DNA from 2 places in the Paenibacillus medicaginis genome. Region 2 is predicted to be linked to the other one. Evidence: riboswitches for the same ligand, from Rfam matches in the RefSeq annotation. Region 2 holds a riboswitch; the other holds the start of a gene.
What was found. Region 2 has a riboswitch for glycine ahead of sdaAB (L-serine ammonia-lyase, iron-sulfur-dependent subunit beta). Riboswitches for the same ligand answer to the same signal wherever they lie in the genome.
Positions count from the first base shown of each region.

Region 1 (9,445 bases), on a different contig from region 2:
ATCCCCCTGCAGCTTCAACGACCACACGCCATATTCATTCCGGGTCAGCGGAAACTCGCGGCCACCGCTATGATCCGTCACATTTCCATGCTCATCATATTCACCTGCATCTTCATACAAAGCCAGAGTGACATGCTCCGCCGTGGGAGCCCATATGTTAAAAAGACAATCATCCTTCGTATAGGTCAAACCAAGGTCCCGGCCGTTGTAGACCGGAATGAGAGATGCTTCATTTCCCACCTGCATCACCACCATCATTTTCAATACAGCGCTATCATACTCGCTTTGGAATCACATATTACTCCGATAAACCGAATCTGTCCATTGACCACTACTACCATTTATGCTTCCTGAACCTCTTTTGTATACCTTCACGCCAATAAATATATCAGATATAACGGACTTATTTCCTGCCGCTATTAGTCAGCCGCATATCGAAGAGGGGATTATACTCTTCCTTATATTCTATGCCACAGCAGGCATTGCTGCTATAGTCCGGCTTGGAGTACCGGCGCCAAGCTTACAGTCACATATGTGTATAAAAACAAAAAGCACCCAGGCGTATGAAGGGCCTGAATGCTTTTCTGCTCAGTTAATATAAGATTAAGCGTTTAATTTCTCATACTGCTGCAAAATTTGGTGATGTACAGGATGATCCTGCGGAATCGACGTATAACGGGTGATTGCGGCAGCCAATCCTTCAGTACGGATCGCTTCCTGCAGTTCTACGGCTTCAGGGTCCTCGCTAACGTTGAATTTGCAGGCAGCCGCCATGCCAAGGGCCAGATGATCCGGGTTAATGCCGTATTCATGGGCTTGCAGGGCCGGACGAACGAGACGGTCGTTCGGCGACAGCTTCCGCAGCGGCGAGCGGCCTACACGGGTGACTTCATCGGTCAGGTTCGGGTTGCGGAAACGGTCCAAAATTTTGCTGATATATTGATCATGCTCCGCCTGATCAAATCCGAAGCGTTTGACCAGCACGGCTCCGGTCTCTTCCAGCGCTCCGCGCACAGAAGCGACCACGTTCTCATCGGCAATGGCCGCCTGGATCGTTTCGAAGCCTGCCACATAACCGAGATAAGCCGCAACACAGTGCCCTGTGTTTACGGTAAACAGTTTGCGCTCAATGTACGGCTCCAGATTATCCACATACAGCACACCTTCAATTTCTGCATGGTCCGGAGCCATTTGGGAACGGTCAACCACCCATTCGTAAAAAGGTTCCACCTGCACATGCAGCGGATCCTCGTGGTGCTGGATCGGTACGATCCGGTCTACCGCCGCGTTCGGGAAATATACGGAAGCCTCCGCTTTCGCACGCACATCCCCTTCCAGCAGGGCAAATACATGCTCTTTCAGCTGCGCGCTGCCACCGATGGCATTTTCACATGCGATCACATGCAGCGGGGATGCCCCGTCTGCAATCCGCTGTGTGATGCCTTTGGCAATTCCCGGCGCGATATGCTTCAGAATATTAACGCCCACCGCTGTCGTCACCAAATCCGCAGAGGCTACAGCGCTGGCTACCTCATCCACATTTTTTCCGTCAATGGCGGTTACATTAGTTACGGTTTCCGTGTCCTTGGCATCATTGGCCAATTCCACGGTATACTGCTTGCGGCTGCACAGCTCGGACACGAGTGTATCGTTGACATCAGAGAAAATCACTTCATATCCGGCGCGCGACAGCAGCAATCCGATAAATCCGCGTCCGATGTTGCCTGCTCCGAAGTGGACCGCTCTCATAGTTCCATCTCGCTTTCAAACAGGTCGATAATTTCCTGTGCACTTGTGGCATTGCGCAGTTTGTCCATATTCTCTTCCTCGGAGCATACCACAGCGATTCCGGTCAGAATCTCCATGTGTTCTCCTCCCTGTGCCGCGATGCCGATCACCATATATGCATTCTCCCCATTAAAATCCACACCCTGCGGGAACTGGATAATGGAGATGCCTGTAGAGTTGATGAATTCCTTGGATTCTTTCGTTCCGTGCGGAATCGCCAGTCCGTTACCTACATAGGTGGACACGATTTCTTCACGCTCGATCATTTTGTCGATGTATGCTTCCGTAATGTGACCGGCATCCAGCAGGATTTGGCCCGCCATGCGGATCGCCTCGTATTTGTCATTCGCTGTTGCGTTCAATTTTACTTTGTCTGTGGACATGATGCTCATTGTATGGTCCTCCCTGTCTCTAGTTTACTGCGGAAAAAATCGGCCAGTTCATCCGCCATATAGCTGGTGATCTCATCCCGGCTTCCGTTCTCCAGCAGTGTAATCATCTCTCCCTGAAGCAGCAGCGCGCTGATTTCACTGAGTACCTCCAGGCTTTCCTTGGACAGCTCGCGTGGACCCAGCATTAACAGCACCTGCTTTACTGCTTCTTGTGCTCCTTCCAACTGCAGCGGCTCGTTCAGCCTGTAGAGCGATAGCGAAGGCGTGCGGATGTGTCTGCTGCGTGTATGGAACAAGGCCAGCGGTGTATCTGGAATCACCTGGCTGCCTTGCTGCTCTCGTTCGGCCAGAAGCTCAGCCACGGCTTCCGGATCATTCACGGTTCCCCGTCCGACCTCGGAAATGCACATGGCATACAAAACTTCATTCATATCCATTCCATGGTTATCCAGTGGATAGACATGAAAATTCTGCACGATCCGCACAATCTCCTGCAGACTGTCCTTCAACCCGACCAGCCACCCCAATCCCTGGTTCGGTTCCACGGTCTGCCTTTGCCTGCCGCTGACTTTCTTGAGTGTTATGTTCTGGATAAAATGACGCAGGCGGTCACTCTCCTCCTGCGTCAGCAGTGGACTGATTTTCAGATAACGGTCCCTCTCAAGCGGCAGATCGACGGTCGAAATGACCAGATCGTAATCCTCCTTGGGAATACGGGCCGCCTCGAACCACGAGGCCCGGTCCACAATCCTGATTTGCGGAAGCTCCTTCGCCAGCCGGGTGGCCAGTAGTCTGGAAGATCCGATTCCGCTGGTGCATACCACAATGGCACGCACCTCCCGCTGCAGCTGGCGCAGCCGCTCAATGGAAGCGCCGAAGTGCATGACCAGAAATCCCACTTCTTCATCAGGCACATTCAGCTCGATCATGCCCGATACGGCCTCCTTGACCGCTTCGAACAGTTCGGCATAATCCTTGCGGATCTGCTGCAGCAGCGGATTACGGATGTCATTCCCTTCTTTCAGCCGTTTAATGACCGGCTCGACATGGGCAATCAGACCTTCACGCAGGAGGCGATCCTCTCCAAAATGCACACCTGCGTTTTCCTCCACCCGGCGGATCAGCTCATTCACTATTTCCAGCAGCACCAGATCATCCAGCGGCAGCAGCCTTGTCGAGCGGTCCTCGGCGGAGCGGAACAGATGTCTGAAATATTTTTTCTCCTGCTCCGTAAAGTGAAGGGACAGCGCAACCGACAGTTCGGCGCAAATGCGCTCCACCATCGCCGCGCGGACCTTATCCTCTTCTTCATGAGTCCCCAGGATCAGCTCCGATTCCGGCTGCTTGGCCGCAAATCCTCGCCGGATGCGGGCGATGGCTACGGAAAGCTGAATCAGCAGCTCCATGTATTTGCTCTCTACCATGTTTTCCAGCCATTTTTCATTCGGCTGCCACAAGGCGTTCTCCACCGTCAGCATCACATCTCTGCCGATCAGTTCCATCAGTTTATCCATGGCATGGGATGAATGTCTGGACAAATCCCTTCCGAACAAATCGGATTCATCCAGATGCTCCAGCCCCAGCTCGGAAATAGCCCGCCTGATGTCGGATTCCCTGCCTGTGATCCGCACACCGTAACCGCGCCTGCGCACAAGGGTAAGCCCATGCTTCTCGATCCAGGACTGCAGCTCGTCAAGATCATGGCTGACAGTCGCGACCGTTACCTTTAAATCAGCCGCCAGCGACAGCAGCTTGATCGGCTCTCTGTCATCCAGCAGTATACATAAGCTGTAAATTTTTCTTTCTTCTGCTGAATACTCTACCGATTCCGAACGGAAAAGCTGCTGACGAAGCTGGAAAAGCCGAGAGGGATCGGCATCCAAATGGATTCCGATCCCGGATTTTTTCTCCAGCCTGACCCCGTTGGGCTCCAGCCATTTCTCCACCGCGCTCAGCTCGCGCAGAACGGTTCTCGTGCTGACATTGATGCGGGCGGCAATGTCGCCCGCAGTCACCTCTTTCGTCTGCTGCAGCAGGAATTCAAGAATTTCGCTTTGTCGTTTGGTAATATTCATGATACCCGTCCCTCCCGATTCGCCCTTGAACTGCCTGTGCCATTGACCTGAAAAAGCTTTGCCGAAAGGCAATTAAGATTTATTTTTTCAGACGTTCAACCAATTCCTCATATTCAGGACTCTTCAGGAAGTTGTCGATGGAAATATGCTCCGCCTTCGGCGCAACCGTTTTGGCACGGTCAGTCAGCGTCTTCTGTGTAATAACGATGTCTGCGTCCTGCGGAATTTCGCTGATTGCCGTGTTCGTTACAACCACATCCACGCCGGCCTCCTTCATTTTCTTGCGGAGGATGGATGCACCCATTGCGCTTGATCCCATACCCGCATCACAGGAGAATACGATTTTATTGACATCTGTTTTCACATTGCTGGAAGCTACTGCTGCCGCACGATCCGCTTCACGGTTATCGGCTGCCACGGCTGCATTACCCGTTTTTCCTTGGTTCTTCATTTCTTTCATGCGATCTGCTGCATCTTCCAGGCTCTCATCTGTCTGTTTGCCTGTCTTCAGCAAAATCGCAGCAATGACAAAGGAGACAACCGCTGCTACAACAACACCTGCCAGCATCGGCAGATAACCGCCTTTTGGCGTCATAAGGAAGTAAGCAAAGATACTGCCTGGCGAAGGAGCTGCTACCAGACCTGCGCCTGTAATCATGAACGTAAACGTACCCGCAACACCGCCGGCCATTGCAGCCAGGATCAGAATCGGTCTCATCAGAATGTACGGGAAGTAGATCTCATGAATACCGCCAAAGAAATGAATGATCGCTGCGCCTGGAGCAGAAGCTCTAGCCGTCCCGCGGCCCAGGAAGCAGTATGCAAGCAGAATACCAATACCCGGTCCAGGGTTGGACTCCAGCATGAACAAAATGGATTTGCCCATCTGTGAAGCCTGCTCGGTTGCAAGTGGTGTCAAAATCCCATGGTTAATAGCGTTGTTCAGGAACAATACTTTACCCGGCTCAATGAGCAAGTTGACGAGTGGCAGCAGTCCTGCATCCATCAAGAACTGAACGCCAGCAGATAACACGCTGCTGATCGCTTCAATAACCGGACCAATAATGGTATGCGCAAGCAGTGCAAGCGCCCCGCCGATAATACCGGCAGAGAAGTTGTTAACCAGCATCTCGAAACCGGATTTAATTTTGCCTTCAACAGCTTTGTCAAATTGTTTGATCACCCAGGCACCGAACGGGCCTGCTGCCATCGCGCCAAGGAACATCGGAATGTCCGCGCCGACAATGACACCGATGGTCATGATCGCGCCGACCACGCCGCCGCGCTGCCCGTGTACCATTGTACCGCCCGTGTAACCGATTAACAGCGGCAGCAGGTACGTGATCATTGGGCCAACCAATGCTCCGAACGTTTCATTCGGGAACCAGCCTGTTGGAATAAAGAGGGCCGTAATCAAGCCCCAGGCGATAAATGCGCCCATGTTTGGCATAACCATGCCGCTCAGGAAGCGTCCGAATTTTTGCACTCCAACGCGCAAGCCTCCGCCGCTTCCGGACTTAGCGTCCACTGAACTCATGTAAAAAACCTCCTCAATGTATTGAAACCTCAACAAGGATTCGTCAAAATTCGCTACTAAAACGAAGTGATTTGTCGCTTTTTGTGATTTTGTCAAACCCTTAGGTAAAAGGCCTCATATCCTTTTGCTTACTTCATCCTAATTGAAAACGGTATCTTCATCAATAAAATGAAAATGCAGTTTCGTCATCAACGTTGATGACAAAATTTAAATTTAAGATTTTCAGAGGGGTTTGGGACCTTATGCCAAGCTCAATTTCTCACACGACTAAAGTCTCATGTATCCATGCGTGGTTATGAATATGGCCTAACCTTAATATAAACTGATTTCCCCGGTATTAACCGTAATTCCCCTGAACATGATGTCTTTGCTCCAATTTTTTTCGGACAAACGGCAAAAAAGCATGACTGCTGTATCCCTCATGTAGGTATCAGGCTGCCATGCTTATAGAACATACTTGCAAAAACAAATATACGCTTGTATACACTTTATGCGATTTTCTCGAAAAAAGTCGTAAATAGGACAAATATCCTATTTTAGAGTGGATGTTTCATTAAGCTTCTTCCACAAGACGACTGTACCCCTCTGCACTCAGCAGCTTGCTCACCGCGTCATTAACGTCGCCATCCACCCGGATTTCAAGCATCCAGCCATCCTCGTATGGCGAGCTGTTGACCAGTTCCGGCGAGTCCTGCAGCGACTCGTTCACTTTAATCACCGTGCCGCTTAACGGTGCATACAGGTCAGATACGGTTTTTACCGACTCGATCGTGCCTACGCTTGCACCGGCTTCCAGAGATGCTCCTTCCCCCGGCAGCTCGACAAACACAATGTCGCCAAGCTGATGCTGCGCGAAATCGGATATGCCAACAAGCAAGGTTCCTTCATCTGTAATTTTTACCCACTCATGCTCTTCGCTGTACAAATAGTTTTCTTTAACTTCGCTCATGTATACCGCTCCATTTCCACTGGAATTTCACGCCATAAAACACTTCATTGTTCCCTTAAACTGTTCTTTGCAACTTCTCGTTTTCAACGTAAGATTAAGCCAAGCAAGATTTAAATGTCAATATAGCTTACAGAAAACCTCGTATTTTTTTCCGGATAGAAGCACTTTAGGAAGAGAAACTGCTTACATTTTGTAATCAGGCCTGAAAATATGACAAATTTATTGACATATTTCCGGTGATCGCGTATTAATGGTTATAGATTAAATAGCGGATGAACGTATAGGGAGAGATTACCGACATTCCGGGAAAATGATGCGCCAAGGCGGCATCTGAACAGGCCCGAGCGGGCTGCAGCATGAAGGGTGAACCAGACCCGTGTTTGCCTTGCACCCGCGGAATCAGCAGGTAACGCCGAAGGAGTAAGCCGACAAACGGTGAATCTCTCAGGCAAAAGGACCTTTACCGGACGCGACTCTGGAGAGAATCCGCGGCAGCGGGTCACCCAAGGGGAAACCTGTAATCACGCAGGGCAACTCTCAGGTATCAAGGACAGAGCTGAAGAATAGCATGGCTGAGCAGCCATGCACCGTTCTTTGGCCTGTCCTTTTTTGCTTTTTCATAAGCTCTGCCAACTCTTGTGCGAGGTGAATTGTGTTGACTGCATTGAAAAGAACACCGCTGTACCCGCTGTATGCCGGATATTCCGGCGTGCGCTGTATTGATTTTGGCGGCTGGGAGCTGCCTGTCCAGTTCAGCGGCATCCAAAAGGAGCACGAGGCCGTACGGGAACGTGCCGGACTGTTCGATGTCTCCCATATGGGAGAATTCAACGTTACAGGTACAGGAGCCGAAAGCTTCCTGCAGAGCGTAACTACCAACGATGTTTCCAAACTTGAAGACGGGCAGGCCCAGTATACGCTGATGTGTTATCCGGATGGAGGAGTCGTAGACGACCTGCTTGTTTACAAACGCGGCGTTGATTCCTATATGCTCGTCGTAAATGCCTCTAATATCGCAAAGGATTGGGAATGGCTGCAGCAGCATAAACCGGATGATGCGCAAATGGAGAATGTATCGGATCAAACTGCGCTGCTCGCCCTTCAGGGTCCTGCAGCCGCCACTATCCTTACCGTAGCCGTAGATAGCAACGTCGTTTCGCTCGGCTCCTTCCGCTTTATTGAACACGCCGGCTTATTCGGCGCTTCCGCGCTTGTATCCCGCACGGGATATACGGGAGAAGACGGCTTCGAGATCTACTGCCGTGCCGAGGATGCCCCGTTGATCTGGCAGGGGTTGATGCAGGCTGGTGAATCCCACGGGCTGGTGCCCGCCGGGCTGGGAGCGCGGGATACGCTTCGATTTGAAGCAAAGCTGCCGCTGTACGGCCAGGAGCTGTCTGCGACGATTTCCCCGCTGGAGGCGGGACTGGGCTTTTTCGTGAAGCTAGACAAAGGGTCGTTTATCGGACAGGAAGCGCTGCTTGCGCAGAAGGAGCAAGGGACTCCCCGCAAGCTCGTCGGTCTGGAAATGCTGGACCGCGGCATTCCACGTTCACATTACCCGGTATTCTTAGAATCGGAGCAGATTGGCGAAGTGACGACAGGCACACAGTCCCCTACTCTGAAGCGGAATCTAGGGCTTGCGCTGATTGACAGCCGCTTTGCCCAGCTTGGCACACAGGTTGAGGTGGAAATCCGGGGCAAACGCCTCAAAGCCGAGGTAGTCAAGGCACCGTTCTACAAACGCACAAAATAGAGATAATTGGAACAGACCGGATATTGAGAGGAGCGCAGTCATGAATCAGCACAGATACTTACCGATGACCGAGCAGGATCGCGCCGAGATGCTTCGCACAGTCGGCGCAGACAGCATTGAGGACCTGTTCAAGGATATTCCCGAAAAAATTCGTTTCCGGGATGAGCTTCCCGTTTCTTCGAGGCTGGATGAGCGGGCTCTGACCCGTCATATGTCGGCACTGGCCGGCAGAAATGCCAGCAGCGAAACCCATGCCAGCTTTCTGGGCGCAGGCATCTATGATCACCATATTCCGTCCGTGATCAATCATGTCATTTCCCGCTCGGAATTTTACACCGCATATACCCCTTATCAGCCGGAAGTTAGCCAGGGCGAGCTGCAGGCCATTTTTGAATTTCAATCCTATATATGTGAGCTTACCGGCATGGCGGTAGCCAATGCCAGTATGTATGACGGCGCAACCGCGCTGGCCGAAGCAGGCAATCTGGCGGCAGCCGCCACACGCCGCAAACGAATCGTCGTATCCCGCTCCGTTCATCCGGAGGCGCGTCAAGTGCTGAACACTTACGCACACGGCCTCAATCTGGAAATTGTGGAAGTGGGCTGCAAAAACGGCGTGACCGATCCCGAAGCGCTCGCAGCAGCAGTAACTGAGGATACCGCCGCCGTGCTCGTGCAGAACCCCAATTTCTTCGGCTCTATTGAAAATATCCGGCCAATGGCCGATTTAATTCATGCGCAGAAGGGTCTGCTGGTGGTCAGTTCCAATCCGCTCTCGCTCGGGCTGCTTGAAGCGCCGGGTAAGCTGGGAGCCGATATTGTAGTAGGCGATGCGCAGCCGCTTGGCATCTCCTCTTCGCTCGGCGGACCAACCTGCGGTTATTTCGCCGTATCCCAGGAGCATATGCGCCGCATTCCGGGAAGAATCGTCGGCCAAACGAAGGACCA
Region 1 covers NZ_JBHIRY010000018.1:72,490-81,934, reverse strand. Annotated here, with positions in the region: gene pulA (type I pullulanase) at 1-246, opposite strand, end outside; gene ACE5LO_RS17655 (mannitol-1-phosphate 5-dehydrogenase) at 604-1,749, opposite strand; gene ACE5LO_RS17650 (PTS mannitol transporter subunit IIA) at 1,746-2,180, opposite strand; gene ACE5LO_RS17645 (BglG family transcription antiterminator) at 2,177-4,255, opposite strand; gene ACE5LO_RS17640 (PTS mannitol transporter subunit IIBC) at 4,335-5,792, opposite strand; gene gcvH (glycine cleavage system protein GcvH) at 6,346-6,741, opposite strand; glycine riboswitch at 7,092-7,211, shown strand; glycine riboswitch at 7,212-7,305, shown strand; gene gcvT (glycine cleavage system aminomethyltransferase GcvT) at 7,397-8,497, shown strand; gene gcvPA (aminomethyl-transferring glycine dehydrogenase subunit GcvPA) at 8,538-9,445, shown strand, end outside.
Region 1: it holds a riboswitch for glycine, as region 2 does, so the genes downstream of both, gcvT (glycine cleavage system aminomethyltransferase GcvT) here and sdaAB (L-serine ammonia-lyase, iron-sulfur-dependent subunit beta) in region 2, are expected to answer to the same signal.

Region 2 (9,445 bases):
GCGCAGTGACAGGTATTGGGGCCGGTAAGGCAACCATTACCGGCGTATACGGCAAGCAGACCGTTTCGGTAGAGGTAACTGTGGATGTGGTGAAGCGCATTACACCAAGCACCACGGATGTCTCCCTTTTGCTTAGCGAGGGTTCGGAGACAGTCACGTTGACCGCTACTTTTCCTGACGGAACAACCGAGGACGTAACTGCTGCTGCCGAGTGGTCCTCCAGTGATGAAGCGGTGGCCGATGTGCTGAAAGGCAGCATTACACCTTATAAACAGGGGACCGCAGTCATTACAGCCGAGTACGGAACCAAGACAGCCACTATCAACGTAACGGTCGAGAAAACAAGCAAGCTGACCGTGGACAATGAGGATCTGTTCCTCGGGATTGGCGGAGAGAAGCAGCTTAAATTGACCGCATCTTATCCTGAGGCTGCGGCCAAGGATATTACCGCTGACGCTCAGTGGACATCAAGTGATGAGAGCATTGCCAGCGTGTATAAGGGCAAGGTCACAGCCAACAAAGCAGGAGTAGCTACGATCACTGCCAAATACGGCGATAAAACGGCAACAGTCAAGGTAAGTGTGGAGGTTGCCCGCTATCTTGACTTTAGTCAGGGCCAGGTCATTCTTGATTCCGTTGGCGGGAAGCAGCAGCTGGAGCTGACCGCGACATTTGCGGACGGTACCCGTAAAAATGTGACAGCAAGCGCTTCTTACTCGTCCAGCAGCCCGTCCGTAGCAGATGTGAAGGACGGCTTCGTGATCGGGTATAGTGCAGGGACGACGACAATTACGGCAAGTTATGGCACACAGACGGCAACCCTGCCTGTAAAGGTGGGCCAAGTCAACACGCTGAGCGTGGACAAGTCCGCAGTCTATCTGGCTGTCAAAGGCACCCATCAGCCTGTATTGAAGGATGAAAACGAAACCGATGTTACAAGCCAGGCTGCCTGGACATCGAGCAACGAAGCCGTTGCCTCTGTGTCTGACGGTGGACTGATTACGGCATATAGCTCCGGGACCGCTACGATTACAGCGGCATATGGCGGTAAAACGGCTACCATCACCGTCAATGTGGAGACAGCATCCCATTTGGACATCGGCAGCTCGAAAATTTCCATGTCTGAGAACGGGAAACCGGTTCAATTGACAGCCAAAGTAACTTATACAGACGGATCGACGGAAGTTGTAACCGATAGTACAACCTGGACATCCGATAATGATAGTATTGTATATGTGAACCAGGGCAAGCTGACGGCTTACAAAAAAGGAACTGCGGTCATTACCGCAACCTACAACGGCAAAACAGCCACAGTTACCGTCACAGTTGGCGAGCCTGCAAAGCTGGAAGTGAAATCCAAATCACTCGTTCTCGATATTGATGATACGTACCAGCAACAGCTCACGGTAACTTACAAAGATGGAACCACGGAAGATGTGACCAATGAAGCGGAATGGACCACAAGCAGCGCTAAAGCTGCGACGGTTGATTCTTCAGGCTTGATCACAGGCATGGCTGAGGGTGAAGCCACTGTAACGGCTACCTATGGAAGTCTGAAAGCGACCGTTAAAGTGGAAGTGGGCCTTGCTGCTGAGCTTGAGGCCGATAAAATTCTGATTGTCATGTCGGCAGGAGATGCCCCCCAACTGATTACGCTCACAGCAACGAATTCGAAGGGCGATACAAGAAATGTAACGAAAGACGCGGAATGGTCTTCAAGCAGTGCGGCGATTGCTTCCGTCAAGAACGGTAATGTCACCGCATATAAAAAAGGCAAAGCGAATATTACGGCAAAATATGGCGGTCAAAAGGTAACCATAACGGTTTACGTAGACACGGCCACAAAAATATCAGCATCCGAAGTTACCCTTTCACTGAAAACGGGTGAAACGGATAATATTAAAGTTACAGCCACACTAAGCGACGGTTCGACCATCGACGTGACGGACAAAGCCGAATGGACAACAGGCAGCTACAAGGTAGCCACTGTGAAGGGCGGCACCGTAACGGCAACCGGATACGGCAAGACCAGTATTACGGCAAAATACGGTGGTAAGACGGTCAAAGTGCCGGTTACGGTGGATGCGCTGAAATACCTTGAGACCAGCGAGGTATTGTTGAACCTTACTGTCGGCCAGCAGGTGCAACTGGCCGGAACGGCTACGTATGTGGACGGCACAGAGGGGGATGTAACGAAAAAAGGAGTATGGACCTCCTCCAGAATTCTGGTGGCTACAGCTAAAGACGGAGGGATTAAAGGCATCAGCAAAGGGAAAACCACCGTCACGCTGAAGTTTGCCGGCAAGACAGCCAAGGTTGTTGTCAATGTAACAGAAAAATAATGGGTTTATGAGCAGAAAGGCCGCTCCCGGTGAAACGGGAACGGCCTTTTTCCGTTATACTGCACGATGGCGGGTGAGGTACGTTGCTGAACGTTGCTGAATCAAGAACGGAACTAACTTTTATCCCCTGCCCCTGCCTCTGCCTTGCGGCTGCCGGCTAGTGATTCTGTCATCCGTCGGCCCGTCGGGGTCTGGGCAAGGCCGCCCTTGGCGGTCTCCCGGTGCTTGACAGGCATGGCGCTGCCGACTTCAAGCATGACATCAATGACTTCATCCGATGGAATGGCGCTGCGTACGCCTGCCAGTGCCATATCAGCCGCAGCCAGAGCCGTCACCGCCCCGAGTCCGTTGCGGACGATACAGGGGATTTCGACGAGGCCGGCTACAGGATCGCAGATGAGACCCAGCGTATTTTTCAAGGCAAGGCCGACCGCATGAACCGCCTGCTCCGGGGTGCCGCCGCGCAGCTCGACCATGGCGCCTGCGGCCATGCCAATGGCGGAGCCGATCTCGGCCTGACAGCCTCCTTCGGCGCCGGAGATAAATGAATTGTTGGCGATCACGTAACCGATGGCTCCCGCCGCGAAGAGACCGCGCACCATGTGCTCATCCGACCATCCGAATCGCTCCTGGGCGCTGATGAATACCCCGGGAATGACACCGCAGGAGCCGGCTGTTGGTGTAGCGACAATACGACCCATCGAGGCATTTACCTCAGAGACGGAAAGGGCATAGGCCATGGCGAGGGCTGAGGCATCTCCTGAGCAGGTTTCACCTGACCGCAGATAATCCGCCACCCGTTTGCCGTCTCCGCCCGTTAAGCCGCTGCGTGATACGGTATTCTCTGTCTGGCCGCGGCGCACGGCTTCCTTCATCACCTCGTAATAGTCGGTCATCTGGCTGATCACGTCCTGGGCAGGGGTGTCCGTCTCCCGGGATTGTTCTTCGATCATTAAAGTGCTGATGGTCTTGGACTCTTGCCGGCAGATTTTGCTGATTTCGTGAAGATGACTGAAACGCATCGCTTATTTTGCTCCTTTATTGGCATTTATGGCAGACGCCTGTTTTTGTTGCGGATATCGATCTTTCTTACTTCGTACATATGGGCTAATGACTGCAGCTGCGTGATGACCTGTTCAGGGACAGCGCTGTCCGTCTCAATTGCGGTTAAAGCCTCGCCGTCCCGCCCTTTGCGGTCCACATGCATATAAGCGATATTGACGCTGGCGGCCCCGAGCCCGGAGGTTACAGCCCCGAGCATGCCAGGCTTGTCGGAATGAAGCAGGATCAAGGCCGGAAGCTCGCCCGTCAAATTGACACGGAACTCATTGAGCTGCTGTACATTTATATTTCCCCCGCCAATGGATGAACCGAGCAGCGTGCGCTGTTCGCCGCCGCGCTGCAGTTCAAAGCGGACGGTATTGGGATGAGGAGCGGGGAGGCTGCTGGCAACAAACTCAAATGTCATCCCGGCCTGCTCCGCCCACTGCTCGGCATCGGGAATGCGGGCATCATCGGTATCGTAATCAAGCAAACCGCTCAGCAGGGCCAGATCCGTGCCATGCCCTTTGTAAGTATCTGCAAAAGAGCCGTACAGCGTCATTTTGGCCTGCTCAGGCACTCCACCGAGCCAGTGCCGGGCCATGCGGCCAAGACGAACGGCACCGGCGGTATGCGAGCTTGACGGGCCCGTCATGGCCGGGCCAATGATGGAGAACACATCCTTGAAGCGCATATCCATTCCTCCTGATCTGGTGCAGTATTCATTTACTTACGTAATATGTAAGCACAAAAAAGGACAGAACAAGGAATAGTCCCTTGTCTCTGTCCTTTGTACCTGAGAGTTTCCGACAGGCACTGGCCCGTCTTACCCCTTGGGTGGCTTCAAAAATGCTCTCTCCAGAGCTGCGTCGGCTGGCGGTACATGTACCTGAGAGATTAACTGCCGGCCGGGTGCCGTGCAGCTTGCTCCTTCGGTGCCCTGTATCCTCCGTGGATCAGGTCTCTCCCGTCAGCTTCATCCGCGGCGGTATTCAGTTCAATGATTCAAATTAAGAGTAAAGGATGGCCGCCAGCGTGTCAATGCTCACTGGCCCATAGTTGCTCAGTGGGTCCGCACTTCCAGCTTCCTGGCAATCAGCGACATGCTATAGTTTACAGCAAAGTACAGGAACGCCGCAAACAGCAGGGCCGGAATAACGTACGACTGATTCTGGGCACCGGCAATTTGTGCGCTGTGCGTCAGTTCAGGCAGCGAGATGATGACCGCCAGTGAAGTATCCTTCATCAATGAAATGTACTGGCTGACCAGGGGCGGTATCATGCGCCGCAGGCCCTGCGGAAGAATGATATGCCACAAGGTCTGCGTGTAATTCAAACCGGACGACCTTGCAGCTTCAATCTGCCCCTTATCGACCGATTTCAGGCCACTGCGCACCACCTCGGCAATCATGGCGCCTTCGAAAATGGACAAGCCGATGATGGCGGACCATTTCAATTCGACATCAAATCCGAGCGGCTTGAGGACGAGGAACAGGAAATAAATGATGAGCAGCAGCGGCAGGTTGCGGATCAGGTCAATAAGGGTGGCAGCAGCCTGCGAGATCACGGGGATTCGAGTATAACGCAGAACCCCGAAGATAATACCCGCGATTGTGCTGATGGCAATGGACCAGATGCCGACTTCCAACGTAAGGAGGAAGCCCTGCAGTATAAATTTGACGTTAGGCCCGGAAAATAATCCAGCAAAATCCATAAGTGGCTTCCCTCCTTAAGTTGTTCTGGCCAGCCGTTTTTCCATGTACAGCATGACAAAGCTGAGCGGAAGGGTGACGACCAGATATAATACAGCGGTGAACGCATAAACGCTGACAGGCAAAAATGTCTCCGAATTGATCCGGTCGGACATCAGCATCAAATCTGCGGCGGCCACGACAGCGAGAATGGATGAGTTCTTGAACAGGTTAATGAACTGATTGCCCATGGCCGGCAGCGCGATCTTGATGGCCTGCGGTAGAATGATATGGATCATCGTCTGATTGTACGTCAAGCCGGACGAGCGGCCGGCTTCCATCTGGCCTTTGGGCACTGTCTGAATGCCCGCCCGTATGGCTTCCGCTATATAAGCGGCGGTATAAATGGACAATCCAATAGTGCCAGAAGCAAAACCGTCAAGGTTGATGCCAAGAGGACCGAGACCCAGATAGAAAATATAGACTGTGATCAACAGCGGGATATTCCGGAAGATTTCCACATAAACGGTACCAAGCCAATTCAGTGGTTTGAAGGGTGCTATCCGGAAAATGGCAATCAAGGCGCCAAGCAGAAAGCTTGCCACAAGAGCAATCAGGCTGACCTTGATGGTGTTCAGGAAGCCTTCCATGTACAAGTCCCAATAATTGAACAGGACATTAACGTCAAAAGTTAGCATGTCGGATCACACCTCCGTTAACCGATGGCAAGCAAGAAGGAGCACGCTGCTGCGGCTCCTTCCGCCATTCTTTTATTCAGGTTTAACGCCAAGCCACTGCTCATACAGTTTGTCATAATCACCGCTTGACTTCAGGTCAGCCAGCGTATCGTTGACCGCCTGCAGCAGATCGCTGGAGCCTTTCTTCACTGCGATGCCGTAGGGTTCGTCCGTGAAGTTGCCGCCTACCAGCTCGAAGTTCGGGTCCTGCTGCTGCATTCCGAGCAGAATGGCGTTGTCTGTTGTCAGGGTGTCGCCTTTATTGGCTTTGAGCGCGTTGAAGGCATCCTGATAGTTTTCAAATTCAAGCACTTCGGCTTCCGGAGCCTTTTCCCTGATATTTTTTACGGAGGTGGAGCCTTTAACGGCGAGCACGGTTGTGCCTTTAGTCAAAGAATCTACGCCGGTAATCGGGCTTCCCTTCGGAACGAGCAGGGATTGGCCTGCTTCAAAATATACGTCGCTGAAGTCAACCTGCTGCTTGCGTTCTTCCGTAATCGTCATCGTTGCGACGATCATGTCGATTTCGCCGTTTTGCAGGAGGGGAATGCGGGTCTTGGAGGTTACTTCTTTCAGTTCAATCTTGGATTCGTCACCCAAAATGTGCTTTGCGATCGCTTTTGCGATATCCACGTCGAAGCCTTCGATTTCACCGGTGCCGGTGTTTTTCAGACCGAAAAGCTTGGTGTCGCTCTTTACACCGACAACGAGCTTGCCGCGTTCCTTGATGGCATCCAGCGCGCTTTGCGCTTTGCCGCCGGATTCACCGGAAGAGCCGGTGTTGGTGCCGGATGAAGCATTGTTGCCGCATGCGGCAAGAACGAGAGCGAAAGAGAGGACGAGCAGCAAAAGCGCATTCCATTTCAAACCTTTTTTCATAAGATTGAACCCCTTTCAAAGCTTTATATTTAGTGGTTGATCAAACGGCTAAGGAACGTGCGTGCACGTTCTTCACGCGGCTCGGCAAAAAACTCGGCCGGCGTACTGTCTTCCAGAATCTGACCCTGATCCATAAAAATGACCCTGTCGGCAACCTCGCGGGCAAAGCCCATCTCATGGGTGACAATCACCATCGTCATGCCATCATGGGCAAGAGAACGCATCACATCAAGCACTTCACCAATCGTCTCGGGGTCGAGTGCCGACGTCGGCTCATCAAACAGCATGACCTGGGGTTTCATGGCTAGCCCCCGTGCGATGGCGACACGCTGCTGCTGTCCTCCGGACAGCTGTGAAGGATAGCTCTGTGCCTTGTCTTCAATGCCAACCCGCTTCAGATAAGTCATGGCTGTCGCGGCGGCTTCCGATTTAGTCACACCGAGAACCTTCGTCGGAGCAAGCACGATGTTGTCAATGACCCGCTTATGAGGATAAAGGTTGAAGTGCTGGAAAACCATGCCGATGTTGCGGCGGAACTTGTTGATGTCCACTTTCTTGTCATGAAGCTGCACACCGTTGACGATCAGCTCGCCGCTGGAAATCGTCTCCAGACGGTTCATGCAGCGAAGCAGTGTACTCTTACCGGAACCGGAAGGGCCAATAATCACAACGACCTGGCCTTCTTCAATCGTCAGGTTGATGTCTTTCAGAACTTGAAAGCTGCCGTAATATTTGTTGACGTTCCGAAACTGAATCAGAACGAGCCCCCCTTTGTCTGTGCTTAAGCTCTAAGTTCAGTAGCCAGTAGCTAGTGTCTATGCCTCCATTTTAACATCGTAGCTGTAAAATAAACACATTTTTGTTATGTTAGCTAATAGAACACGATAAAGATAGATAATTCATGATACAATGATATTATGGGAATTTCAAGATTTTTTGTGAAGAAAGATAACACAAGATTAAGATATGGAAGCATAAGCATATAAATATGGAAGCATAAGCCATATAGATATGGAGGCATAAGCATATCGTAAAGGGAATATAGTATTTCACGACTGCTGCGTGACAAATGTATGTAAGTGTCTTACAGTAGAGGGAGCGTCTTTGTTTGAATAAGGCAATATTTTTAATAAAGGAAGGTAATGATGATGAGCAAACCTGTTTCCCCGCTGGTGGCGGCATTACATATGGAACCGCATCCCGAAGGCGGATGGTACAAGGAGATGTGGAAGGCCAATTTTCAAATTCCGAAACCGGTGCTGCCGGACGTGTATTCCGGCCCCCGCTTTGCTGCGTCCTCAACGTATTTTCTGCTTCATCCCGGTGAATTCTCCGAGTGGCATGTGGTGCACTCTGATGAGCTCTGGCTGTACCACAGCGGGAGTCCGATCGAGCTGAAGCTGGGGGGCAGCGGCGTAGAGCCTGGCGAAGAAACTGTCATTATTGTAGGCGCTGATGTGGAGAAGGGAGAGTCTCCGCAGGCGCTTGTTCCAGGTGGTGTGTGGCAGACAGCCCGTCCGCTCGGCGATGAGCCGGTGCTTGTTACTTGTGTGGTTGCGCCGGGCTTCCACTTTGATGATTTCAAGCTGTATTCCCGTCCGCAGGAATGAGCATGTGATCCGTAGTTGGAAAAAGGGGCTGACGCACGGTCTGGTGACCGGCGGCAGGTCCTTTTTTGTCATTGGCAGATTTTTATTGCTGTAGAATGGTGACGGTTTATGAAGGCTACTGTTTGGGATTTTTGCCGTACGGTGATAATATGGTGCCAAAGGGTAATTCAGTCAGAGGGGCATTGTTTGGAGGATAAATCATGGCAAAACCGAAACAGAGAAGACAGACCAAGAAAGCGGCCACCTGGTCGTTAGTCATAATGGGGGCAGGATTTGCAGCATCCCTTCCGTTTCAGCAGTACGGCGCTGTCCGTCTGTTGGCAGGCGCATTTGAGGCCGGAATGGTTGGCGGTCTGGCGGACTGGTTCGCCGTTACGGCACTGTTCCGCCATCCGCTGGGCATTCCAATCCCGCATACGGCACTTCTCCCCAAAAACCGGGGCAAGCTGACAGATGCGCTGGTGGGCACGGTGGAAAATAATTTGTTGAACAAAGAAAGCATCGCAGCCAAAATCAGGGATATCCGGCTCGCGGAAATGCTGCTTGGCGGGGCGGAGCAGGCGCTTGCATCCCCTAAGGCGGCCGAGGCCATCGATACACTGGCGAAACGGCTGGTGAGCCGGCTACCGCTGGACAGTATCGCCCCAGTCATTACGGAGGAGATCCGCAGGCAGATGACTTCCCTGGATGCAGGGCAACTGCTTGAATCGCTGGCAAACAAGACATTGGAACACGGCTATGACCACAAGGCACTGGATTATGCGCTTGAGCAGGCGGAATCCTGGCTGAGGAAGCCAGAGTCCATCATGACGCTGGGAACGATGGGCATGCAGGCCATTTCAGGCTTGCAGTTGCACGGACTAATGCAGTTCGCGGTCAATGCGTTTCTTGGTTACCTCAATGAGGAGCGTATGGGGGAAATGATCCGGCAGTTTTTGCTGGCAAGAATAGATGAGCTGCAGATGGAGCATCATCCGCGTCGCTCTGCTTTGCTGACAGGCTTGCAGGGACAGATTGAGAAGCTGGCGTCGGACAGCGCGGTTCATACCAGACTGAATGATTGGAAAAATGAACAGGCCGCCTCCTGGAAGGGCGAAGAAATGGTGCTGGGCAAGCTGGAGGAGCTGCGCAGCCGCCTGCTGGTC
Region 2 covers NZ_JBHIRY010000019.1:96,890-106,334, reverse strand. Annotated here, with positions in the region: gene ACE5LO_RS18270 (Ig-like domain-containing protein) at 1-2,342, shown strand, start outside; gene sdaAA (L-serine ammonia-lyase, iron-sulfur-dependent, subunit alpha) at 2,456-3,364, opposite strand; gene sdaAB (L-serine ammonia-lyase, iron-sulfur-dependent subunit beta) at 3,391-4,077, opposite strand; glycine riboswitch at 4,165-4,247, opposite strand; glycine riboswitch at 4,251-4,363, opposite strand; gene ACE5LO_RS18255 (amino acid ABC transporter permease) at 4,447-5,097, opposite strand; gene ACE5LO_RS18250 (amino acid ABC transporter permease) at 5,113-5,772, opposite strand; gene ACE5LO_RS18245 (ABC transporter substrate-binding protein) at 5,845-6,690, opposite strand; gene ACE5LO_RS18240 (amino acid ABC transporter ATP-binding protein) at 6,720-7,448, opposite strand; gene ACE5LO_RS18235 (cupin domain-containing protein) at 7,839-8,300, shown strand; gene ACE5LO_RS18230 (DUF445 domain-containing protein) at 8,501-9,445, shown strand, end outside.